Regions from separate parts of the Pseudoalteromonas sp. NCIMB 1079 genome, predicted to be linked through region 1. Evidence: predicted binding sites of a transcription regulator. Region 1 holds the regulator's gene; the other holds the start of a gene.
What was found. The regulator ArgR, encoded in region 1, controls arginine synthesis, uptake and breakdown. The targets are predictions, from matches to a motif close to ANTGAATANNTATTCANT.
Positions count from the first base shown of each region.

Region 1 (5,822 bases):
TTAACAGTGGGTAAAGATGAAATTGTTTGCCTACTCGGGGCGAGTGGATGCGGCAAAACAACCACATTAAAAGCGATTGCAGGTTTAATTGAAGCCAAGCAAGGGTCTATTTTTATAGACGGTAAATTAGTGAGTGATGAGCAATCGTTTGTCTCACCTGAGCATCGTAACATCGGCATGATGTTTCAAGACTATGCGTTGTTTCCGCATTTAACGGTGGCAAATAATATTGCATTCGGGCTTGGTAATATGAGCAAAGCTCAAAAGCAGCAACGCGTTGATGAAATGCTTAAGCTTGTGCATTTAATTGGCTGTGCTGACAGGTTTCCACATCAGTTATCGGGTGGCCAACAGCAACGCGTCGCTATCGCTCGTGCATTAGCTTATAAACCTAGTTTATTACTCCTTGATGAGCCCTTTTCAAACATCGACACACAAGTACGCTTTGAATTAATTGCCGATATACGTCGAATTATTAAAGCAACTCAAGTATCTGCTGTGTTTGTTACACACTCAAAAGAAGAGGCATTTGCGTTTTCAGATACACTTGCCATTATGCATCGCGGTAAAATTGAGCAACAAGGCACGCCTGAGCAGCTTTTTGCAGCTCCATGTTCAAAGGAGGTTGCAGAGTTTCTGGGTCAGGGCATATACTTAAGCGCAGAAGTGTTAACCGCAACTGAATATAAAACACCATTTGGTTTAGTCGAATCTTATGTTGAGAGTAAGTATAATGTAAGTGCAGGGCTTATATATGTGCGCCCTCATCAAATAGAATTAGTGGCAGATAACCAAAGTGACAAATTCAGCAAGCGAGCTACAATTATAAGTCGTCGCTTTATTGGTTCGGCGTATGTTTATTCGCTTGTTATTGATGAACAAGAAATTGAAGTTGCTGCACAATATGGCCAGTCATTTGAAAATAATGATCAGGTTATAATAAAAATAAAACCTCACACGGTGAATTTTTTCGAATCGTAATTAATTTGTTATTCGCTGTGTTTTTATCTGTAAAACTAAGGAATAACAATGGCGCAAGCGCAATCAGGGATTTGTGCTGAAGCAAACTTACACGGTTTGCACTTATTTTTTAATGTGTTTGATGGTCAAGACGAATCACTTCGCGCAAAGTTAAAACAAGCAAGCGCTATAGAAGAAGAATTTAGCGATCAATTTTCAGAATCAATGCTCTCTTGTATGGTTGCTATTGGTGCGCAATACTGGCCGCATATCCTCCCTGAATACATTCCAAGCGAATTACAGAGCTTTCCCAATATAACCCATAGCGATCACCAAATGAGTGTACAACCGTGTGATTTATTTGTGCAAATTCGCTCTGACCGTGAAGACGTTAACCATTTATTTGCGCTGCAAATTTTAAAATTATTTGCCCCCGATGTAGAGCTGGTGGAGCAAATTCGGAATTTTCGCTTTTTAGATGGTCGTGATTTTAACGGTTTTATTTATGGTGGCGACACCGCACATGGAAGAAAAAAGCGCGCTACGGCTTTAATCAGCAACCCTGGTAGCTTTGAAGATCAGGGGAGTTATATTCATGTTCAGCGTTATAAACATGATTTAACTATGTGGCAGCATTTATCATTGAGTGAGCAAGAGCAAATAATGGGACGTACGCGTCTTGATAACACGCTAATTACCCCAGCGATCGAAACCAGCCATGCTTCGCGAAGTGAGCTAAAAGACGGAGACGGACAACCGCTACTATTAAATCAAAGCATGCCTTATGGCGACGTGTATGAGCAGGGAATGTTATCAATTACATGCGCTTGTACGGGCACCGCGTTTGAAAAAGTACTTAATAGTCGTTTAGGGGAAGGGGATTGCTACGACCACTGGCTTGATTTTACTCAAGCCGATATGGGCTCTGCTTTCTTTGCACCTTCAATAGGGTTTTTAAAACAAATTTAATTTGCTATTAAACCGTATCAAATAAAATGCGAACGCGTTCAAGAGTTACATCTATTTCAGATATTTTAGCAGGAGCGATAAAAATAGTGTCATCGCCGGCAATAGTTCCTAGTACGCCATCTGCTTTACCTAATGAATCTAATAAACGTGCAATAAGCTGAGCAGCACCTGGGCTGGTACGAATGATGATCATCATTTCGTTGTGCATAATGTCGATTACTAATTGGCGTAATGGGCTTTTAGCCGTAGGTACACCCATTTCAGCAGGTAAGCAGTAAACCATTTCTTGTTTGGCATTGCGTGTGCGTACAGCGCCAAATTTACTTAACATGCGTGATACTTTACTTTGGCTTATATTGTCAAAACCTTGATCTTTTAACGCATCAACTATTTCGCCTTGAGAGCCAAAATTTTCTTCTTTTAATAGTGATTTAAATGCTTTTACCAGTGCTTCTTGTTTATCTTGTGGTTGCATAGTCTTTATTCGTTTTTGTTATTTATGCCGCAAATTCTACACAAAAATGAATAATTATGCAGCAGTTGTTTAGTTAACTTGCCAGTTTGATGCGTTAAATCACATAAGTTTACGACTATGGTCGAAAATATACTTGAAATAGACAGGATAAATTTGTTTTTAGTCGCTAATTTCATTATCTTAAGAGCCACAAATGTTTCCTACCTCAAATTACGGAGAATTCCAATGAAAGTTGCTGTATTAGGTGCTGCAGGCGGTATCGGCCAAGCGTTGTCTTTATTATTAAAAACAGGCTTACCAGCTGGCTCTGAATTATCACTTTATGATGTTGCACCAGTAGTACCAGGTGTTGCGGTTGACCTTTCTCACATCCCAACAGATGTTAAAGTTGCAGGCTTTGGCGCAGACGATTTAAATAAAGCGCTTGAAGGTTCTGACATCGTTCTTATCCCAGCGGGTATGCCACGTAAACCAGGTATGGATCGTGCTGATTTATTCAATGTAAATGCTGGCATCATCAAAACTTTAGCAGAAGGCATTGTTGCCAGCTGTCCTAAAGCGTTAGTAGGTATTATTACTAACCCAGTAAACGGCACAGTTCCAATTGTTGCTGAAGTATTCAAAAAAGCAGGTACTTACGACGCTAAACGCGTATTCGGTATTACTACGCTTGACGTTATTCGTTCAGAAGCATTTGTTGCTGAACTTAAAGGCGTAGACGTAGCAACTGTAAAAGTACCAGTAATTGGTGGTCACTCAGGCACAACTATTCTGCCTCTACTTTCTCAAGTTGAAGGTGTTTCTTTCACTGATGAAGAAGTTGCTGCACTTACTCCACGTATCCAAAATGCGGGTACTGAAGTTGTAAATGCTAAAGCCGGCGGTGGTTCAGCTACGCTATCTATGGGTGCTGCTGCAGCTCGTTTTTGTATGTCTTTAGTTAAAGGCCTACAAGGTGAAGAAGTTGTAGATTACGCTTACGTTGCTGTTGAAAATGGCGATGCAGAGTACTTTGCACATCCAGTACGTTTAGGTAAAAACGGCGTAGAAAAAATTCTTTCTTACGGCGAACTAAGCGCATTTGAAACAAAAGCAAAAAATGACATGCTTGAAACTCTGAAAAAAGACATCAAAGAAGGTGTTGATTTCATGGCGTAATAGCCGCTTTAAGCAACAAAAAAGCCTGCATTTGCAGGCTTTTTTATTGCTCAGAATTAATGTCACACTGTGTAACTAGTTAAAACTAGTGGTCGCGGTCAACCGCAATACGGGCAAGGCTTATAAGTGCTTGCTTATAGTCAGACTCAGCTAAAAAGTCTAAACAGGCAATGGCTTTTTCGGCCTCAAGCTCTGCTTTTTGCATTGTAAACTCAAGCGCATTAGTTTGTTTTAGTGCAGTTAAAATTTCTTCTAAATGCTCCATACCATTACTGTGCTCTATTGCATCACGAATGAGCTGTGTTTGCTGCTCGCTACCATGTTGCATAGCATAAATAAGCGGAAGGGTTGGTTTGCCTTCAGCTAAATCATCGCCAATGTTTTTACCTAGCTGCTCAGCATCTGCATTGTAATCGAGTACGTCATCTACTAGTTGAAACGCAGTACCTAAATGCATACCGTATAGGTTTAGTGCATCAAGTGTCGCTTGGTCTTGCTCTGTGATAATGGCAGCAAGGCCTGTAGCTGCTTCAAATAATTTAGCCGTTTTAGAGTAAATAACCTGCATATAGCTGGCTTCAGTCGTATCTGGGTCATTGCAGTTCATCAGCTGCAATACTTCACCTTCAGCAATAATGTTTGTTGCATCGGCAAGTACTTGCATAATCTGCATTTTTCCAAGGCCAACCATAAGCTGAAATGAGCGAGTGTAAATAAAGTCACCAACCAATACGCTAGCAGCATTACCAAATTCAGCATTTGCTGTAGGCGTGCCACGTCGTAAGTTTGATTCATCTACAACATCATCATGCAATAGCGTTGCTGTATGGATAAACTCAACAATTGTTGCAAGTGTTATGTGATCTTTACCCTGATAACCGAGCGCTTTGGCTGCTAAAATAGCCAGCATTGGACGAACGCGTTTGCCGCCACTGCTAACTATATATAAACCAAGCTGATTAACTAACGCCACATCTGAGCGCATTTGCGCATGTATAAGTTGATTGACGTCATTCATATCGCTTTCGATTAACGCCTGGATAGCTTTTATATCCATTGATCTCCGAGCCAATTTTTATGTGTGAACGGCGCAGATTGTACAACAAAAAATGCACTAGCTCGATATTTTGTGACGATTGATTGAAAAAACACTATTAAAGTACTTAATTTAGACTGAATTAGCCAAGATAACTGATTAATTGATAATCAATATACAGTTTATGGTGTGCTTAGATATTGAGCTGTGAGGGTCATATTTGAGTACATTAATTTATTTCGGCTAAGAGTTAAAAAGCGCTTGGCAAAAGGGCCAATTAATATAAAATGGGGTAAATATTGAATTGCTCTCAAAGCAGCTACTTTTTATTCATTTTAATTACAAAATAGGCTTGCTAGTTATTTCGCGTTAGCGTAAACTTCGCGCCCTATCGAAGAATATTTTAGTTGCGCCGATTTGAGGGTGCACAGACGGAGTTAATTATGTACGCGGTTTTCCAAAGTGGTGGTAAACAGCATCGTGTGACTGAAGGTCAAACGATTCGTCTTGAAAAATTAGACGTTGAAACTGGTGCGGCAGTAGAATTTGATTCAGTACTTTTAGTTGCTGATGGTGAGAAAATCGAGATCGGTGTACCGTTCGTAAACGGTGGCAAGATAACAGCTGAGGTTGTTTCACATGGTCGCGGTGAGAAGATTAAGGTTGTTAAATTTAGACGCCGTAAGCATTCTCGTAAGCAAATGGGCCATCGTCAATGGTTCACTGAAGTTAAAATCACTAGCATTAGCGCTTAATTAGAGGTACTTAGAAATGGCACATAAAAAAGCAGCTGGTAGTACTCGTAACGGTCGCGATTCAGAAAGCAAACGCCTAGGTGTTAAGCGTTTTGGTGGCGAATCAGTTCTAGCGGGTAGCATCATTGTTCGTCAGCGTGGAACTCGTTTCCACCCTGGTACTAACGTAGGTATCGGTAAAGACCACACTATCTTCGCAAAAGCAGATGGTAAAGTTCAGTTTGAACAAAAAGGTCCTTTAAACCGTAAATACGTAACTATCGTAACTGAGTAATCAGTAAGGTAGTTAAAAACCCCGCCTTTGCGGGGTTTTTTGTTTTGTAGTCAGCTAATATATACCCAAGCCTGCATTTGTGCTGGCTTGGGTATATAATAGAGTTATTAAACAAGCCAATCCCTAAAGTGAGTAATCATGAAGTTTGTAGATGAAGTAGAAATTCGCGCAGAAGCTGGAGACGGTGGCAGCGGC
Region 1 is NZ_JBEWZA010000001.1:809,095-814,916, forward strand. Features, by position in the region: gene ABX891_RS03760 (ABC transporter ATP-binding protein) at 1-981, shown strand, start outside; gene ABX891_RS03765 (Dyp-type peroxidase) at 1,030-1,929, shown strand; gene argR (transcriptional regulator ArgR) at 1,937-2,404, opposite strand; gene mdh (malate dehydrogenase) at 2,630-3,562, shown strand; gene ispB (octaprenyl diphosphate synthase) at 3,648-4,619, opposite strand; gene rplU (50S ribosomal protein L21) at 5,042-5,353, shown strand; gene rpmA (50S ribosomal protein L27) at 5,370-5,627, shown strand; gene cgtA (Obg family GTPase CgtA) at 5,766-5,822, shown strand, end outside.

Region 2 (5,822 bases), 730 kb from region 1:
ATTTGTACACTCAATAATACCTGGTGTTACAAAACCGGTATTGGCTGTGTGCTCAAGCTCTACTAATACTTGAGCGCCAAGCTCAACAAGCTCGTTTTGCGCTTTAACCATGCCCGCTGCTGCCGCTGATGAGATCATAGAGCCCATAAATGGCTGGTCTGCATCATCGTAGTTACCTACTTTAATCGCTTTAGTTGCAGTGATAAGGCGCTCTAAAATTGCATCGCCTTTGCTACCTTTAGGTAAAAACAATTTACGTGCACAGGTACAACGCTGGCCGCTTGAGATAAACGCTGATTGAATAATGTCGTGAACAACCGCTTTAGTGTCTTCAACGTCAGTAATAATAAGTGGGTTATTACCACCCATTTCTAGCGCTAAAATTTTACCCGGTTGACCCGCAAACTGTTCATGTAAAATATGCCCAGTACGAGAAGAACCCGTAAAGAACAAGCCATCAATCCCTTTGTGAGCAGCAAGGGCTTTACCCGTTTCTACTTCACCTTGAACTAAGTTAATTACACCAGCTGGTAAGCCTGCTTTTTCCCACAGTTTAAGCGTAAGCTCAGCAACCTTAGGAGTCAGTTCAGACGGTTTAAATACCACTGTGTTACCTGCTAAAAGCGCTGGCACAATGTGGCCATTAGGTAAGTGACCCGGAAAGTTATACGGACCAAATACAGCTACAACACCATGTGGTTTATGACGGATCATTGCACGGCCAAGTGGCATTGCGTTTTCTACGTCGCCAGTGCGCTCTAAAAATGCTTTTTCAGAAATGGCAATTTTACCAACCATAGCACCCGCTTCTGTGCGCGTTTCCCACAGTGGTTTGCCTGTTTCTTGTGCAATAGTAATAGCGAGCTCTTCGCTGTTTTCTTTTAATTGCGCTGCGAATGCTTTAATTATTTCTAAACGCTCAGTAAAGTTTTTATCAGCCCATGCGTAAAACGCTTCGCGCGCTGCATTTACTGCGGTGTCTACTTGCGCCGCAGTTGCTGATGATGCCTGCCAAATAACGTCGTTATTTGCAGGATTTACTGAATTAAATTCTGTGCCTTGGCCTTGTGACCATTGACCATTAATAAATTGTGCAGGATGAGTCATATACTTTCTCCTAAATTAAATCGTGGTTGCACTAACAATATCGCCAGCTTGCAAATGCAATGCATCTGCTATTTCTTGCGATAAAATAAGGCTTTTTGCGCGCTCGTCAAATGTCATTGGTGCAACGGTTGCTCTAAAATCTTCAAGCTTTTCGTTAGCTAGTAACACCATGGTGTCGCCAGTCATTTCGCCAATTTCAACGTTAAAGTGATTTGCATTACGAATAGTCGCAATGTTATCTACTTTTGCTTCAACCGTTGGGCCGCCGTCAAAAATATCTACGTAGCCATTAAACGTAAAGCCTTCGCTTTTTAATAACTCGATTGCTGGGCGAGTGTTGTCGTGTACTTTACCTATTACGGCTTGCGCATCTTTACTTAGCAAATTTACGTAAATTGGATATTTAGGCATTAGCTCAGCAATGAAAACCTTTTGACCAATACCTGTTAGGTAATCGGCTGTTGGAAAATCCATTGAGAAAAAGTGCTCTTCAAGCCACTGCCAAAAAGGGCTACTGCCGTTTTCGTCAGACACACCGCGCATTTCTGCGATCACTGTTTGTGCAAAACGCTCTTGATGCTGTTTTATAAACATAAAGCGCGCTTTTGAAAGTAGCTTACCGTTACAATTTTTACGATAGCCATCTTTTAAAAACAATGTGCAAAGCTCTGTAGCACCTGTGTAGTCGTTACATAGCGTTAAAATATCAACGGCTTTGTATACGTCTAATGTACGCGAAGAGTGAATCACTTTACTTAAGTGATAATGATAAAATGCATCATCAAGCCCTACCGCAGCTTCAATTGCAGACGTACCTACAACATCACCGGTTTCGCTATCTTCAAGAACAAACAGGTAGCCTTCGTCACCAGGTTGTGACGTTTGTTTAGCAAATGAGCTTACTGAATGGTCGATCTTTTTTTGTAATAGCTCTTCATTTAAAGGCAAAGACGTAAAACCATGCCCAGATTCGTGGGCAATTTTCAGTAATGCTGAATAATCATTTTGCTGGATTGGGCGAAGGATCATCATGAGTCCGCTTGCTCCCTTATAAATAACGGTAAATAGGAATTGCAGGGCAAGCAGTGCTTGCCCTTAATTGGTTGGCTTAGGTAGCTTATGCGTTTACTACGCTTGCTACTGCTTTTTCAAAGCGTGCCATACCTTCGCGAATGTCCGCTTCAGGAATTACTAAAGATGGAGTGAAACGTACTACGTCTGCACCGGCAACTAATGACATAAGGCCTTGCTCAGTACCTGCCACTAAAAACTCTTTTGCACGACCTTTGTATTGCTCGTTCACTACTGCACCAATTAATAAACCTTGGCCACGGATTTCGCTAAATACGTTGTATTTTTCGTTAACCGCGCTAAGTAATTCATTAAATAATGCGGCTTTTGCTTTTACGCCAGCAAGTACTTCTGGAGTATTTACTGTATCAAATGCAGCTTCTGCAACAGCACACGCAAGCGGGTTACCGCCATAAGTAGAACCATGTGTACCTACTTTAAGGTGCTGTGCAATTTCAGTTGTTGTGATCATAGCGCCAATAGGAAAACCGCCGCCAAGTGCTTTAGCCGAAGTTAAAATATCAGGTACTACGTTTAAGCCTTGGTATGCGTATAAATCGCCAGTACGGCCAACACCTGTTTGAACTTCATCAAAAATAAGCAGTGCGTTATGTTTAGTACATAAATCGCGAACACCTTGAGCAAACTCATCAGTTGGTGAAACAATACCGCCTTCACCTTGTAGAGGTTCCATCATTACGGCACATGTTTTATCGCTGATAAGTGCTTCAAAAGCAGCAAGGTCATTGTAATCGCAATGTACAATGTCGCCAGGCTTAGGGCCAAAACCATCTGAATATGCAGCTTGGCCGCCAACAGTTACGGTAAAGAATGTACGACCGTGGAAACCTTTGTTGAACGCGATGATTTGTGATTTTTCTGCGCCAAACTTATCAAGTGCAAAACGACGCGCTAATTTAAGCGCGGCTTCGTTTGCTTCTGCGCCAGAGTTGGCAAAGTAAACTTTTTCAGCAAATGTCGCATCAACCATTTTTTTAGCTAGGCGAAGTGCCGGCTCATTGGTCATTACGTTAGATAGATGCCAGATTTTTTCGCCTTGCTCTTTTAATGCGCCTACTAATGCAGGGTGGCAATGGCCAAGACAGTTAACTGCAATACCACCAGCAAAGTCGATAAACTCTCGACCTTGTTGATCCCATACGCGAGAGCCTTCGCCTCGAACAGGAATTACGCTTGAAGGTGCGTAGTTAGGAACCATTACGTGATCAAATAATTCGCGATTGACTGTCATTTTATTTCCTCTTAATTGTGAGCAACACAAAACATCAAAATAGGTGTTTGGTTAATATTTGTAACCAACTTTATAGGCAAGATCAGTAACCTGATAATTGCGCAAAATTGCTTTGTGGTTCAATTTTCAGACGCACATTATTTCAGAATTACTTATATCTGTCTCGTTAAAAACTTTCATGTATCCCTTGAAAATAAAGGGCTAAAGATATTATTTCATAGATAGTGAATAACTATTTGCATAGCTATTTATGCTTATTTTTAGGCAACTAACCGCATGAGTACAGAGGCGCACACGCTTTAATCGGCAAATATGTAATATAACAATAAGATGAGAATGAATGGTTAGTCGCAAAAAAATTAACAAAAAATTCAGATTTTTAGTCAATTTGAATAGCTAAATTGGTAAAATTACTCGATTGGAGGGTTTTTAGTTCCGTTTTAGTGAACTTAAAGTGCGAAAACCAGCTTAGAGCTTCATCAGGTTCAATAAGTTGATGTTCTTTTAAATTAAGATATTGTGAATAGCACCGTGCCTTTAGCATTACTTCTGTTAATGGCAGTAATGTATCGCCCTTATCTACCCCATTTACTAGCTGCTGCATTACCCCTTTAAACGGTAAATATTTAAAAGCCATTTTGTCTATTACCTTAGCGCTTACTTCTATCGATTTATTGCTAAGTAGAGTAGTTAAAAATAGCGGGTCGGGCTGAAGCTCTAATAAAGCGGTGTGTAAATCTTTTTGGTTTTCATTTCGGGCTAGCTGTACTTTACGTTGCCATATTTGCTCAAACGTTTTTAAGTACAAGCGCACTAATGCAATTCGCCCTACATCTAAAAGCATACCTAGGGTAAATGCATGAACGTCATTTACATTATTAATTTGTGCAATTTTTTGCGCAGCAATGGCGTTTGCCATGGCACTGTCACGTAAACGACGTTTTAATAACGAAAATGGTTCGGTGCTATGTGGCATCCAATGACGAGCAGCAAATGTAGGAATAACTAGCTGTAAGTTATCAAGGCCAATATAACGAAGGGCGAGCGATGGCTTATCTACTTTTACAGACGTGTTTTTACTACGTTGATTACGATAGTAAGGTAAATTAACGAGCGTTACTAACTCCCTACCCAACCAATTTATATCATTAACCAATGGCTCTAAACGCCCTACCGACGCTGACTTTACCGCTAATATATCGAGTATATTCGCAATGCCATCTTCAATACCTATGGTGCTATGAATTACGCCATCTATATCTTCGAGCTGCTTATATATAGCTGTTTCAATTGTTTTGTGCAGTTGCTCACTGGCTTGAGCGCGGTACTTATGATGTGCAGTACTGCTTTGCTGGCGTTTATTCTGTGCGGCCACTTCAACCTGAAGCAAGGTACGCTGCTTCATGGGTTCGCCGTAATCTATATCTAATGTATGAATGAAACCAATTTGCTGATGCGCAAAGCTATGCCCAAGCAATAAGTCATGAGCTCGTTGGCTTAGTATTTTGGCAGTACGCTGCTGGGCTACAAGTTCAGTCATGACATCCATTAATAAAGTATAAAATGCTATGTGTATTATAACATTAGAAGCGAGTTAAAAAGTTATCAAGCAGTTCTAAGCCTTGAGCAGTTAAAATAGCCTCGGGGTGAAACTGCACACCTTCGATAGCAAGTTCATTGTGTAACAACCCCATAATTTCGTCAAACTCGCCTTGCTCAGTTTGAGTCCATGCGGTTACTTCAAGCTCTTTAGGCAGAGTTTGCGCTTTAACCACTAAAGAATGATAACGACATACCGTTAACGGATTAGCTAAGCCTTTAAACACCCCTTTATTAGTATGAACTATGGGTGATGTTTTACCGTGCATTACTTTTTTAGCACGAATTACATCTCCACCTAAAGCTTGTGCGATAGTTTGATGCCCCAAGCAAATCCCTAAAATAGGATATTGCCCTTTTAGTTGCTCAACAACATTTAGTGAAATACCCGCTTCGTTAGGGGTGCATGGCCCTGGCGATAACACGATGTGCTGCGGGTTTAACTGTTTTATTTGTGCAATACTTAGCTCATCATTACGTTTTACTAAAACGTCTTGATCTAAACGCTGAAAATATTGCACTAAGTTGTAAGTAAACGAATCGTAGTTATCGATCATCAACAGCATTACACAACAGACCTTATAAATTATTGACCACTACTTTACACAAGTGGTACTAAGTGCTGCATTCTACCACTATTAATTAACCAACATAAATTAGCAAAAAGCGTTAAAAATTAACTCTTTTAGCTAAAATGCTTAAAAGCCTTTAGCGGGTATTGGTTTACTTAACTTGAACTCTGGTTAAGAGATTTACTAACGTATTGAATCATGATGATATTTAAATTTATTTT
Region 2 is NZ_JBEWZA010000001.1:79,402-85,223, forward strand. Features, by position in the region: gene astD (succinylglutamate-semialdehyde dehydrogenase) at 1-1,107, opposite strand, end outside; gene astA (arginine N-succinyltransferase) at 1,123-2,139, opposite strand; gene ABX891_RS00375 (aspartate aminotransferase family protein) at 2,225-3,430, opposite strand; gene ABX891_RS00380 (HDOD domain-containing protein) at 3,810-4,970, opposite strand; gene ABX891_RS00385 (anthranilate synthase component II) at 5,014-5,595, opposite strand.
Region 2: a site for ArgR is predicted at 3,666-3,683, ahead of ABX891_RS00375 (aspartate aminotransferase family protein). Genes of this name have one in related genera too.